DNA from 2 places in the Phyllobacterium sp. T2-21 genome. Region 1 is predicted to be linked to the other one. Evidence: predicted binding sites of a transcription regulator. Region 1 holds the regulator's gene; the other holds the start of a gene.
The links. The regulator PhoB, encoded in region 1, activates phosphate uptake and scavenging genes when phosphate is short. The targets are predictions, from matches to a motif close to TGTCATNNANCTGTCAT.

Region 1 (7,272 bases):
GCTCTCGTTGCAGGACAGATCGGGGAAGCGTTGATGTCCACCTTGTTGGTTTTAGTGATTGTCGTTGCGATTGGTCTTGTCGGGTTCTTTCTTGGACGCCAGCGCGCCATCAGCAAAGATGACAGAAGTGTCAAAGCCCATTCCTTGCCGCATTATCACGGCTGGTGGGTTTTTCTGGTTTCCGTATTGCCAGCAATTATCTTCATCCTGGTCTGGGCCGTCGGCTCGAGCTTCTATATCGAGCGCCAGGCCATCAACAGCCTGCCGGTGCACAACAGCGAAAGCGTCATTGCCAGCCAGAGCCTCGAGCTTGGCATGGTCGGCGGCATCGCGCGGGGTCTCGACAAGCTGACGGACCAGGAACGGGCGAACCTTCCAACCACTTTCTCCGAATTGCGGCCGCTGCTGTCGAGCAAGGGCGTGGCCCTGGCGACGGAAGGCCAGGACTTCATGATCCCCGTTGCCGTGCAATGGAACAAGAGCACGGCGCGCGCGCATAATATCGGCGCGGTGGTCGCCATTGTCCTTGCCGTTGCCGGTGCGATCTTCGGTCTGTCCGGCGTCAACGTCCGCACGCGGGCCCGCAACAATGTCGAGCGGATCATCCTCTGGGGACTGCTCGCAGCCTCGACCATCGCCATCCTGACGACGGTCGGCATCGTTTTGTCGATGCTGTTCCAGACCATCACCTTCTTCCAGTCCGTAACCCCGTCGAGCTTCTTCTTCGGCACGGTGTGGGATCCGCGCTTCTCCGCAGCCGGCGGCAATGGGGCGCAGGGTCAGTTCGGTCTCATTCCGCTGCTTGCCGGCACGCTCTATATCGCGCTTGTCGCCATGCTGTTTGCCGTGCCGGTCGGCTTGTTCGCCGCCATCTACATGGCCGAATATGCCAGCCGGAACGTGCGGTCGGTGGTCAAGCCGCTGCTTGAAGTGCTGGCGGGCATCCCGACGATCGTCTACGGCTTCTTTGCCCTTGTCACCGTCGGACCGTTCCTGCGCGATATCAGTGCGGCCATATCGGGCGGCTATCCCTTCATCATGGCGCAGAGCGTGCTGACCGCCGGTATCGTGATGGGCGTGATGCTGATCCCTTTCGTTTCCTCCCTGTCGGACGACATCATTACCGCCGTTCCGGGGTCGCTGCGTGACGGCTCGCTCGGGCTTGGATCGACGCGTTCGGAGACGATCCGCCGCGTCGTGCTGCCTGCCGCGTTGCCCGGCATCGTCGGTGCGCTGCTGCTCACCGCGTCGCGCGCCATCGGCGAAACGATGATCGTGGTTCTGGCGGCCGGTGTTGCGGCGAACCTCAACATCAATCCGTTCGACGCCATGACGACCATCACCGTAAAGATCGTCAACCAGCTGACAGGCGATCTCGAATTCAATTCACCGCAGACGCTGGTGGCATTCGCCCTTGGCCTCACCCTTTTCTTCATCACGCTGGCGATGAACATTTTCGCGCTTTACATCGTGCGTAAGTACCGGGAGCAGTACGAATGACCGACACAACACTCAATCCTGCTGCAGTTGCTCCGGCAAAGGTCGTCCGGCGCGACATCGGTCTGAAGCGCCGCTATGCCGCCGAGCGCCGGTTCAAGATTTACGGCATCACCGCGATTGCCATCGGCCTGTTCTTCCTGGTTGCGCTGCTCTACTCGGTGATTTCCAACGGCTACACGGCGTTCTGGCAGACGGAGGTCAGCCTCTCGGTCAAGCTCGACGAGAAGGTGATCGACCCCACGAACAAGCGTGCGACCGACCCGACCGTTCTGCTGACCGCGAACTATCCGATCCTCGTGCGCAATGCCCTTGCCGAAAAGCTGGGCGTCAGCCTTGACGACAAGCCGGCGATCCGCGAACTGAGCAAGCTCGTCTCCGACGGCTCGCGCAGCCAGCTGCGGGAACTGGTTTCAGGAAATCCGGCACTGATCGGCACGACGCAGAACCTCTGGGTGCTGACCGGCGGCGACATCGACTCGGCCTTCAAGGGCCAGATCGACCTGAGTGTCGATCAGGCAAACCGCAAGGTATCGGACCGCCAGGTTGCCTGGATGAACACGCTGGCCAAGGAAGGCGCCATGGCGCAGCGCTTCAACAGCGGCCTGTTCACCTTCGGCGCATCGAGCCGTCCGGAAACGTCGGGTCTCGGTGTCGCGCTCATCGGCTCGCTCTACATGATGCTGATTGTCCTCTGCCTTTCCCTGCCCATCGGCGTGGCCGCATCGATCTATCTGGAAGAATATGCCAAGAAGAGCCGCCTGACCGATATCATCGAGGTCAACATCAACAATCTGGCCGCGGTGCCGTCCATCGTCTTCGGTCTGCTTGGACTGGCCGTGTTCATCAATTTCTTCGGCCTGCCGCGCTCCGCATCGCTGGTCGGCGGCCTGGTGCTGACGCTGATGACGCTGCCGACGATCATCATCGCCACCCGTGCGGCCCTGCGCGCCGTGCCGCCATCCATCCGCTCGGCGGCGCTGGGCATCGGTGCCTCGAAGACGCAGATGGTGTTTCACCATGTACTGCCGCTGGCCGCACCCGGCATCCTGACCGGCACGATCATCGGCCTTGCCCACGCGCTGGGCGAGACCGCACCACTGCTGCTGATCGGCATGGTGGCCTTCGTCGCCAACTATCCGGTCACGCCGCTTGATCCGTCAACGGCCCTGCCGGTGCAGATCTACATGTGGGCGAACGAAGCGGAGCGGGCCTTTGTCGAGCGCACATCCGGCGCTATCATCGTGCTGCTTCTGTTTCTTGCAGTCATGAACATTGGAGCCATCATTCTGCGTCGCCGCTTCGAGCGGCGCTGGTAAACGGGAGCGAATTATGAATCTCATGACAGAACGATCTCTCGAAAAAGCGGTAAACGACAAAATGAGTGCACAGGTCAATACGATCAAAATGCAGGGCAAGGATGTCACCGTTCACTACGGTGAAAAGCAGGCCCTGTTCGGTGTCAGCCTCGATGTGCCGGAAAAGATGGTGACGGCGCTGATCGGCCCGTCCGGTTGCGGCAAGTCGACCTTCCTGCGCTCGCTCAACCGCATGAACGACACGATCGAAGGCTGCAAGATCGGCGGCAAGATCACGCTCGATGACGAGGATATCTACAATCCGAAGATCGACGTGGTCGAGCTGCGCGCTCGCGTCGGCATGGTTTTCCAGAAACCCAATCCGTTCCCGAAGTCCATTTTCGAGAATGTGGCCTATGGCCCGCGCATCCATGGTCTTGCCAAGAACCGGCATGAGCTGGAGGAAATCGTCGAGAAGAGCCTGCGCCGCGCCAGCCTGTTCGACGAGGTCAAGGACCGCCTGCATGAAGCCGGTACCGGCCTTTCCGGTGGCCAGCAGCAGCGCCTGTGCATCGCCCGCGCCATTGCCGTCAGCCCGGAAGTCATCCTGATGGACGAACCCTGCTCGGCGCTCGATCCGATTGCCACGGCAAAGGTCGAGGAACTGATCGACGAACTGCGCCAGAACTACACCATCGTCATCGTCACCCATTCGATGCAGCAGGCGGCCCGCGTTTCGCAGCGCACCGCCATGTTCCATCTCGGAAACCTCGTCGAGGTGGGCGATACGGAAATGATGTTCACCAATCCGACGGAAAAGCGCACGCAGGACTACATCACCGGACGCTTCGGCTAATCACGGGAAACAGGGATAAGAATATGACCGAGTCGCAGCATACCGTCCGTTCCTATGACGACGAACTGAAGTTCCTGACGCACAAGATCGCCGAAATGGGCGGCCATGCCGAGCGCATGGTCGAACAGGCCGTCACCGCCATGGTGAACTCCGACAACGCGCTGGCCCAGCGCGTCATTTCGGACGATCTCATCCTCGATGCCGGACAGCGCGAGATCGACGAAAAGGCCATCACCATCATCGGCAAGCGCCAGCCCATGGCGATCGATCTGCGTGAGATCATCGGCGCCATCCGCATTTCCTCCGACCTCGAACGGGTCGGCGACCTCGGCAAGAACATCGCCAAGCGCGTTGTCGCCGTCACCGATACGCGTCAGACGCTGTCGGTCTATCGCGGCCTGCAGACCATCGCGGAACTCGCCCTGACGCAGCTGAAGGACGTGCTCGACGCCTATGCGACACGCTCCGTGCAGCAGGTCAACATCGTGCGTGAGCGCGATGATGAAATCGATGCGCTGTACACATCGCTGTTCCGCGAACTCCTGACCTACATGATGGAAGACCCGCGCAACATCTCCGCCTGCACGCACCTTCTCTTCTGCGCCAAGAATATCGAGCGCATCGGAGACCATGCGACGAACATTGCTGAAACGGTCTACTACATCGTGACGGGTGCCCAGCTTCCGGCCGAACGGCCCAAGGAAGACCAGACCCACAGCATCATCGTCGATGAAGCCAGACAGCCTTAATTAGGATTCCAGCAATGGCGATCGCTCCCAAAATCACTGTTGTCGAAGACGAGGAAGCGCTCAGCGTCCTTCTCCGGTACAATCTTGAAGCCGAAGGTTATGTCGTCGAGACAATCGCACGCGGTGACGAGGCGGAAATTGCGCTGCGTGAAAAAGTGCCGGATCTGCTCATTCTCGACTGGATGCTGCCGGGTCTTTCCGGCATCGAACTCTGCCGCCGTCTGCGGGCGCGGCGCGAGACCGAAATCCTGCCGATCATCATGCTGACGGCGCGCGGCGAAGAGAGCGAGCGGGTGCGCGGCCTTGCCACCGGTGCTGATGACTACATGGTCAAGCCGTTCTCGACCCCGGAACTGCTTGCCCGCATCAAGGCCATGCTGCGCCGGGTCAATCCGAGCCTGCTGTCGCATGTGCTCAGCTTCGGCGATCTGAAGCTCGACCGCGAGCAGCACCGCGTGTTCCGCAAGGAGCGCGAGTTGAAGCTCGGGCCGACCGAATTCCGCCTGCTGGAATTCCTGATGCAGTCCCCCGGCCGGGTGTTCTCGCGCGGCCAGCTCCTGGACAATGTCTGGGGCGCAGACATCTACGTGGACGACCGTACCGTCGACGTGCATGTCGGGCGGCTGCGCAAGGCCATCAATATCGGCCGCTCGATCGATCCGATCCGCACCGTGCGCGGTGCGGGGTATTCGTTCGGGTAGTCAGTGCCTGCGCGAGAGTTCGCGCGTCGCCCCCTCGATACCCGCCAGGGTCATGGGATACATGCGATGCGCGAAAATCTTGCGGATCATTGCCGTCGAGGCGGTGTAGTCCCAATATTGTTCCTTTGACGGATTGAGCCACGCGGCGTTCTTCCAGTGGTCGAGCACCCGGCCGAGCCAGACCGCGCCCGCCTCCTGGTTCCAGTGCTCGACCGATCCGCCCGCATGGGAAACCTCGTAGGGCGCCATGGCGGCATCCCCGACGAAGATGACCTTGTAGTCCGGTCCGTATTTATGGATGAGATCGAGCGTCGGTATGCGTTCCGCATGGCGGCGGCGGTTGTCCTTCCACACACCCTCGTAGAGGCAGTTGTGGAAGTAGAAATATTCCATGTGCTTGAATTCCGAGCGGACGGCGGAGAACAGTTCCTCGGCGATCCGGATATGCTCGTCCATGGAGCCGCCCACATCGAAGAACATCAGCAGCTTGACATGATTGCGCCGTTCGGGCCGCGTCTGCACGTCGAGATAGCCGTGTTCGGCGGTTGACCTGATGGTGCCGGAAAGATCAAGCTCGTCATCGGCGCCTTCGCGCACCCAGCGGCGCAGCCGTTTCAGAGCAACCTTGATGTTGCGGGTGCCCAGCTCGACACTGTCGTCAAAATTCCTGAATTCACGCTTGTCCCAGACCTTGACCGCCCGGCCGTGCCGGCCCTCGTCCTGGCCGATGCGCACGCCTTCGGGATTGTAGCCATAGGCACCGAAGGGTGAGGTTCCGGCCGTGCCGATCCACTTCGAGCCGCCCTGATGCCGGCCCTTCTGCTCCTCAAGCCGCTGGCGCAGGGTTTCCATCAGCTTGTCGAAACCGCCCAGCGCCTCGATCAGCTTCTTCTCTTCTTCGGTGAGGTGCTTTTCGGCGAGCCGGCGCAACCATTCCTCAGGCAGATTGGCAATGTCGACACCGCTCTCGCCGCCGAGCAGTTCCAGCCCCTTGAACACGTGGCCGAAGACCTGATCGAAACGGTCGAGATGGCGCTCGTCCTTCACCAGGGCGGAACGGGCGAGATAGTAGAACCCTTCCACATCATAGGTCACCAGCCCCGCATCCAGCCCCTCAAGCAACGTCAGATATTCCCGCAGCGATACGGGAATCTTGGCCGCCTTGAGCTCGAGGAAGAAGGGGAGGAACATGGCTAAACCCGCTTATTGTCGTCGATGAACGGCGTCAGTTCGCCGATCCGGCCCTTTGTGCCGGGGCGGACGGAGAGCATCATCCCTGCCTCCTCGCCATGAAGGCCAGCCGCTCGAACAGGTGTACGTCCTGCTCGTTCTTCAGCAGGGCGCCGTGCAGTTTCGGCAAGGCGTTCTTCGGGTCGGCGCGCAAATCTTCCGGGGCGATGTCGTCGGCAACCAGCAGGCGGATCCAGTCCAGCGCTTCGGAGGTCGACGGCTTCTTCTTCAGGCCGGGCACATCGCGGATCTCGTAGAACTGGGTGAGGGCGGCGCGCACGAGGTTCTGCTTGATGCCGGGATAATGCACCTCGACGATCCGGGTCAGCGTATCGACATCCGGGAAGCGGATATAGTGGAAGAAGCAGCGGCGCAGAAAGGCGTCGGGCAGTTCCTTCTCGTTGTTGGAGGTGATGATGACGATTGGCCGGTGTACGGCGCGGATCGTTTCGCCGGTTTCGTAGACGTGAAATTCGTTGCGGTCGAGCTCCTGCAGGAGATCGTTGGGAAACTCGATATCCGCCTTGTCGATCTCGTCGATCAGCAGCACGACTTTCCTGTCGGTCGTGAAGGCATGCCACAGCTTGCCGGGCTTGATGTAGTTGGCGATGTCGTTGAACTTGGCATCGCCGAGCTGCGAATCGCGCAGGCGGCTGACGGCATCATATTCGTAGAGGCCCTGCTGCGCCTTGGTGGTGGATTTGACGTTCCATTCGACCAGTTCCAGATCGAGCGCCGCCGCGATCTGCCGGGCAAGCTCGGTCTTGCCGGTGCCGGGTTCGCCCTTGACCAGCAGCGGCCGTTCAAGCGCAATCGCCGCATTGACCGCCACCATCAGATCCTTGTCGGCCACATAGGCCGCTGTACCTTCAAACCGCATCGCATTCCCTTTCGTGATCGACGAAGATTAAGGGGCGTGCCGGAGGAGGGCAAGAGCCGTC
Region 2 (7,272 bases), on a different replicon from region 1:
AGGGCCAGGATATCATTCTGGCCGGGGCAATCCTCTCGATCACCATCAATCCGCTGGTGTTTCTGGCCGCCGAGGGGGTGGAGAACAGCATCCATCGCCGGTGGCCGGTATTTTTTGCCGGCTACGGCAAAAGCCGGGAGGAAGCGCTGGCGCGTGAACTCGGCGATATCCGGGCGATCAATGAGGAGCGCAACCGGCAGCACCAGCTCAAGATGCAGCAGCTGATCGACACTTTCCCGTTGTTTGCGCAAGTGGATGAGCACGCGCAGGAGGAACTCCTGCTGCTGTTCAAACCCAAATCCGCATCGCCCGGCGAACGGATCATCCGGATCGGCGATCGCGGTGATGGAATGTATTTCATTGCGTCAGGCGTGGTGGAGGTCCAGCTCGACAGCGAACCGGTGCGGCTGGAGCCCGGAGCATTCTTCGGGGAAATGGCGCTGCTGAGCGGCGGACGGCGCACGGCGGATGTCGTCGCCATCGATTTCTGCGAGTTTCTTGTGCTTGATCGCCGTGATTTCAACGTCTTCATGTCGCGGCATCCGACCCTGCGGGCGGCGGTCAGCAACATGGCGCGGGAAAGAGCGGAAATGAACACCTTGCGGCGCAATCCGGACCGGACATCCGGCGCCGCCTGAGCCGGGTTTCCGTTCGCGTTATTGCTTCATCAGGCCGGCGCGCCAGGCGAGGGCGACCGCCTGGGTGCGGTCGGTCAGGTCCAGCTTTGACATGATGCTTCCCAGATGGGCCTTCACCGTCTTTTCGGTGATGTTGAGCTGGGCGGCGATCCTTGCATTGCTGCCGCCTTCGGCCAGGCAGCGCAGAACTTCAAGCTCGCGGGCCGTGAGATCCTCGAACTGGCGCGGCTGCGGATTGCGGATGGAGTTCAGCAGGCGCTGTGCCACGAGGGGGTGCAGTGTCGGCGTCCCCTTGCTGGCCGCATGAATCGCATTCATCAAATGTTCGCCGCGCATGGATTTCAGCAGGAAGGAATGGGCCCCGGCCTCAATGGCTTTGAAAGCCAGCCGGTCGTCGTCACTGGATGTCAAAATCATGATGTGGGTTTCGGGGCTCGCCTTGCGGATGAGGCCGATCATGGCTTCCGCAGCGTCGCCCATTCCCGGCATCATCAGATCCAGCAGGAGAACGTCGGGGCGGTGTTCGCGCACCATCGATATGGCGGTCTCACCGTTTTCGGCCTCCGCAAGGACGGTGAAACCGGGATCGATGCGCAGCAGCCCGCGAATGCCTTCGCGTACCACGGCATGATCATCGGCAATGACTATTGTTGTGCTCATGATTGCCCTGCCACGGGTAGCTTGAACGACACATCGACGGATGTGCCGGTTGCTTCCGATTGGATTGTTATAATGCCGCCGGGCAATGTGTTTGCACGCCAGCGCATGTTCGACAATCCCATGCCAAAAGGAGCCTTGCCGATATCGAAACCCTGGCCGTCATCGGTAATACTCCAGTGCCAGCGGGCGCCGGGATTGCAGTCGATGCGAATGGTGCGGCACTGCGCATGGCGCAGGGCGTTTGCCACGGCTTCGTGGGTGATCATGAGCAATTCCTGGGCTATTTCCGGGACGCCGTCAAAAGCGGAACGGGCGCCTTCGGGCCAATTGATCGACCATTGCACGCCTGATCCCGCCAGCAGATCGCGGACACTGCGCAACAATGTTTCATACAGGCCGTAATCGGCAATCGCGGGCAGGTTGAAGCCGGAAACGACGTTCTCCAGGTCCTGCTGCAAATGATCGGCCAGACGCCGGGCCGATTCCACCGTCGGCAGCAGCGGCGCGTGCCCCTGCGCCTCATATTCCAGTTCGGTGAGCTTCAGACCCAGCACAAAACTGCGCTGTTTGGCGGTATCGTGCAGGTCGCGCGCGATGCGGTTGCGTTCCACCGATATGGCCAGCGCCTTCTGCGTATCAAAGCTCTTGGATATTGCATCCGCCATGCTGTTGAAGCGTTGCATCAGCCGCCCGAATTCATCCCTTGAACCGTCCTTGATGCGGGCCCGCAGATCGCCTGCGGCCCATTGGTCCGCGGCGTTTGTCGCCCGCTTGATTCGCCGGAACAGCCGCCAGACGAACAACGCCGCAACGCTGGCCCCCATCGAATTGATCAGGATGAATGTGCGGATATAGTCATAAACGGTGGCATCGAGCACTTCGTCGTAAAGCTCCCATTGCGACCAGTAATGAAGCCCGATCAACGCCTGGGTGTTGTTGGCCAGCGGCAGTGCTACCCGCTTGACCATGGCCCAGTCGTCATTGTCCCTTTGAATGAAATTCGGCTGTTCGGCATGCACCGCCGCGCTCAGCGCCTTGCCGAGCAGGGGCGTCGCGTCCGGCTGGGTGGCACACACCATGCCGTTGTCATCAATGATCCGGACCTGCATCCGGCCGCTGTGAAAAAACGAAAACATGATGCCGAAATCGGATACCCGCGTGACGCCGGATCGAACCACATTCCAGAATATCTTGCTGGCCAGAACGGTGCAGGCTTCCTTGTCGCGCGGATCTGTTCCCGACGCCAGAGCGGTCAGTTGCTGTTGATCGAGGCCATTGAAGAAGCTGCGGATGCTGCTCTCGTAGCGGCCGGAGGAAAACTGGCTCATGAGGATACTGACGAGAAAAAGCGCGCCGAAGCCGACGATCATGAACATCAACACCAGTTTGACGAACAGACCACGCAAACGAAGAGCATGCAAAAAACTCACGTTTTCATTCCTCGCCGGTTATTTAAGCCGACGTCTCACTGGCCGGTTCCTTGTTCCATACCACTCGGCGGAGCGAATGCCACCCTTGCTCTTGTAACGGGGCTTCGGCGTTGCGCGTTGACCCTCAGGCAATCGATAGGACGGATGGGTGCGCATTGACGCCGGTTCCGTCTGATTGGCGGATTCATCCTGTCGCGCGGCTGTCCCCTTTCTCCATCCGCCTGCAAAATTCAACAGGATCATCACTTTATCGCGCAAGGCGTTCCAGAAATCAGACGAGAGAAGGGGTATCAGCACGAGGCCAAGCAGAAGCGACAGGGCAAAATATTCAACGGAAAGCAACTGTATCTGATAACGCATGATCATGCGGCCGTCGTTGATGCGTGGCCAGGAACATCGGGTTCAACCTGCGGTGCGAGCCACATCTGGTTTGGTCTGAACATAGCTGTCTCTTCCAGTTATCACGCTTTCGTGAAGCGCTGGGCCGGAAAGTAACCCTGTTCCGTCGTTCCTGCATCGGGCGAAGGTCAGGCTCGCACGTACGACCAAAGTCGTAGACGGTTAAACCCGCCATGCGCGAAGAACACGCATGGCGGGCATTGTCGGGGAAATGGCCGGCGCAGATGCTATCAGGCGCCGCCGAGACCCAAGGCAGCGCGCAGTTCAGCCTTCGCAGGCTCGTATTCGGCCTTGAAGTCATCATGCTTCATGATTGTCGCGGCAATGACGCTGCCGGAAATGCGGCCCATTTCCACGTCGGAACGGTAGTGAATGCCGCCAACGATGCGGTTGTTGCCGTATTCCCAGGCGCGGGCCATGATTTCAGCCTTCTTTTCCGGAACCATGTTGGACAGAACGATGCCCATCAGCGTGCCAACGGTCGTGTGACCGGAGGGCCATGCACCGGAATTGGACGGCTTGACGGCCGGCTTCACGAGTTCGCTCAGCTGATGCGGACGCGGACGCTTGAAAACATCCTTTGCCGGATCAACGACAGCGCCTTCGGTTTCAACAACCCGGTCGAAAAAGGCAGCAAGCTTCGGCAATTTGTCCTTGTTGAAATCCGGACCCAGAACGTCGGCGAAACGCCAGACATTTTCCTCGGCATCGGCCTGGGCGCGGGCAACCATTTCCGGTGTCCGCGTCACTTGCAAGGTAAGAACTTCGCCGATTTCTGCCTTGGTCTGTGCCGAATCATTGGCGGGAGGCGGGGGCAAAATGGTCAGGAGGTCGATTTCCTTACTATCGCTGAAAGGCTTGACCTCGCCGGCATAGGCGGCGGTAAGGCCAACAAAAGCAAACGCTGTCAGCAGACTGAGCAATCTACGCATAAAATGGTCCTCGTTAGGGTGATGGTCGCCATTGGATCATGCGCTCGTTGGATGTCACGTTTGTGACACAATGGGGTCATTGAAGGCGGTCTTGCACGGCAAAGGTTGTGATGAAGCCGAGGTGGCAAGAAGACGCACGGTCCTGAGGCGTCTTTCCGTTGTGCCACCTGCCTGTGAAATATATTGAGGGCGGGGAGCTGCCAGATCGGACGCCATGTTTCAATCCATCCACACCATCATGCAACATCCCGCATGGCCCGGCCGGACGGCCTGGGTATTTGCGCTGAGAACGAATGTCGCGGCGCTTTTTGCCCTCACGGCAGCCTTTGCGTTGAACCTGCAGCAGCCGCAATGGGCAATGATGACTGTCTTTATCGTGTCGCAACCGATCGCCGGCATGGTCATCAGCAAGGGATTGTTTCGTCTGGCCGGAACACTGATCGGGGCTTTGGCGGCGATGGCCATCACCGCCGCGACAGGTGATATGCGATGGCTGTTTGTGGCGTCGATCGCCCTGTGGGTGGCACTGTGCACCTACGCGGCCTCGATGTTGCGGAACCCGGAATCCTACGGTGCGGCTCTTGCGGGCTATACCGCCGTCATTATCGCACTCCCGGCGTTTGGCCATCCGCATCTCCTGGCCGAATTTGCCTATGCGCGCTGCACCGAGATTATGCTCGGCATCGTCTGTGCCGGTGTGGCCAGCCGCTTTTTTCAACCGCAGCTTGCACGAACGGCGCTGGTGGAAGGCCTGGAAAACTGCATCGCCGATCTGGCGCGCTATACCAGCGATGCGATTGCCGGGCGCGATGCCGGGCACCTGAAGACGGCGCACAGGAAGCTGATCGCGGACACGCAGGCCCTTGCCGCCATGCGGGCTCACGCACGGCTGGAAGCCCCCAGCCTTGTCACGCATGGCCGCCATTCCCGCCATACGGTGGGGCATCTCATGTCATGCTTGTCGATTGTGAACATCCTTGTCGCGCATCGGGTCTCGTCCGACGGGACATGGAGCAGCCTGCGTGACAAACTCGGGGTATTGCTCGATGACATGGCACGCGACTTCAAGGTTGACGCCGTTGAGCCGTGGCTCGGCAGGGTGGATATCATCGCAGCCGAAATTGCGGAGCTGAAAGGCAGGCCGTGGGGCGACGACAGCATCGGCATGATGGCCCGTTTGACGCTGCTGGGTGAGTTTCTCGACGGGCTCAAGGCAACGTTGAACGGTCTTTCGGCATTGCGCAGCCGCTCGCAATATATGGCCGGCAGCAGGAAGCCGCCGGCATTGCCGGTCTACCGGGATCACAGCACGGCCCTGGTGAATGCGGTTCGCGCTGTTGTCGCGACAGCCCTGATGACGGCCTACTGGATGGAAAGCCGGCATGCGGATGCGGCGGCGGCGGCGATTATCGTCGCAGTGGTGTGCAGCCTGTTCGCATCCATGCCCAACCCGCTGCAGACGAGCTGGGGATTTTTCAAGGGCACGTTATACGCCGTTCCGTTTGCCTTTGTTTTGGGGCAGTTGATCCTGCCGTCTTTCCCCGGTCTGTTCTGGTTTGCCCTATTCATCGTTCCCATCCTCGTACCGGCGGCGCTGCTGATGGCGGATCCGCGCCATGTCGGGCCGGCAACCGCTTTCGCCATCAATTTCATCGTCTTCCTCAAACCGCATGAGGCGATGGTGTTTGAACCGCAGGTTTTCATGGAAACCTCGCTGTCGGTTCTGGTCGGCATCCTCATCGGACTTCTCGTCTTCATTGTTGTTCTGCCGAAGCGGCCGCAGGTGACGGTGAACCGGATGATGGGCGCGTTGCGAACGGATATTGTCCGGCTCTGTCTGCGTGACCGGGTCCCGAGCCCGTCCGCATTCAACAGCCTTGCCTATGACCGCATCAACCAGTTGATGCCGATTCTCAGGACCATGCGGGAGGCGGGGGAGACCCTGCTGGACGACGCCCTGTCATCGGTCACCCTCGGGGCGGAAATCATCCGGTTGCGGCGGCTGTTGTCATGGGGGCGACTGGAGCACGATATTGCCGATCGCGTTTCGGAAAACCTCGCGCAATTGGCGAAAATGATAAGCTTGCAGACGCAGGATACCGGAGCCGTCGCAGGCTATGTCGCATCCGCCCGGTCAATGGCAGCGGACATTCCCGGGATGTCGGCGCGCCCGCTGGCCCTGCAGGCCGCAGCGTCGCTGCGGCTCATCGCCGTCATGATCGAGGACCATCCCTCTCTGGTTCTCGGCGCGCGCGCCCGGTCGAGCGGGGATAAAAAGGGCGCCTTCCGCTTCGGCATTCTTTGATGTCCGGATCGATGGACGCCGTTTTCCATCTCGGGCAATAGCTTCACTTTCACTATTCCCCTATCATGATTTCAATGGCTTATGATTCTACGAACTATTCCCTGAAAGACCTGCTTCGCCCGGTTGTCGCCGCGGAAGATGCACTTGCACGGCTGGATGAACGGGTGGCGCGCAAGGGCGATTTCGGTGCGCTGGGCAGCCGCCAGTCCAAAGACGGCTTGTTGCGCGAAAACGAAGGCTGGATTGCCCGGTCGCATTTCATGGAAGCCTGCAATGCGCTGTGGCTGGCGGGTGAACTTGTTCATGTGGAGGACCTTGTCCTGCATGACGCCCGCATGGATATCAGGACGCCAACCCATGAATTGACCCGGGCGCACGCAATTCTGCGAACCCGGCGTCAGATCGCCTCCAGTCCCGCACAATGGGCACTGAGCCCGAAGGGCATTGCCAGCCTGCGCGGTCGCTGGGGTAGCGATGCGCTTCTCGCGCCGATTATCAGCGAACCGGTGCGCGGGTTCGATATCGAGGCTGCCCCCGAGCCAGGGTCAGAAGCGGAAAGCGCTTTCGAGGAAGAACTGGCAAGGCTGGACGCGCTGCTCGACCGTTCGGAACGCCTGCTGAAGCAGCCCAAGGAAACGCGTGACACGCCGCCGGCCAGAGCGGAAGCAATCTCTCCCGGTCATCTGACGCCGGATGGGGATTCTCTGATTTACGATCCGGACTGGGATGAAGACGGCAGGATGGAGGAGTGGTTTGCGGTCATGGATCGCTCCCGCGATCTGCCGCCCATGCTGGCTGCGGCTCTGCTCTGGGATGCGTGGGAGGAAATCGAGCCACTGCAGCACCAGCATTGGCTTGGCCCCATGCTGGTCGCCTCCATGTTGCGCGAGCGCATGAAGACGCGGGCG

Region 2: the regulator PhoB is predicted to act here: its motif matches at 4,111-4,127, upstream of ACZ5FP_RS23780 (acid phosphatase).

Annotation. Positions count from the first base shown of each region.
Region 1 covers NZ_AP027912.1:173,789-181,060, reverse strand. The annotation lists gene pstC (phosphate ABC transporter permease subunit PstC) at 34-1,500, shown strand; gene pstA (phosphate ABC transporter permease PstA) at 1,497-2,816, shown strand; gene pstB (phosphate ABC transporter ATP-binding protein PstB) at 2,878-3,651, shown strand; gene phoU (phosphate signaling complex protein PhoU) at 3,675-4,400, shown strand; gene phoB (phosphate regulon transcriptional regulator PhoB) at 4,415-5,101, shown strand; gene ACZ5FP_RS00880 (vWA domain-containing protein) at 5,102-6,292, opposite strand; gene ACZ5FP_RS00875 (AAA family ATPase) at 6,372-7,211, opposite strand.
Region 2 covers NZ_AP027915.1:359,048-366,319, forward strand. The annotation lists gene ACZ5FP_RS23760 (cation:proton antiporter domain-containing protein) at 1-638, shown strand, start outside; gene ACZ5FP_RS23765 (response regulator) at 657-1,298, opposite strand; gene ACZ5FP_RS23770 (sensor histidine kinase) at 1,295-2,728, opposite strand; gene ACZ5FP_RS23775 (hypothetical protein) at 2,747-3,094, opposite strand; gene ACZ5FP_RS23780 (acid phosphatase) at 3,358-4,059, opposite strand; gene ACZ5FP_RS23785 (FUSC family protein) at 4,274-6,364, shown strand; gene ACZ5FP_RS23790 (RHE_PE00001 family protein) at 6,439-7,272, shown strand, end outside.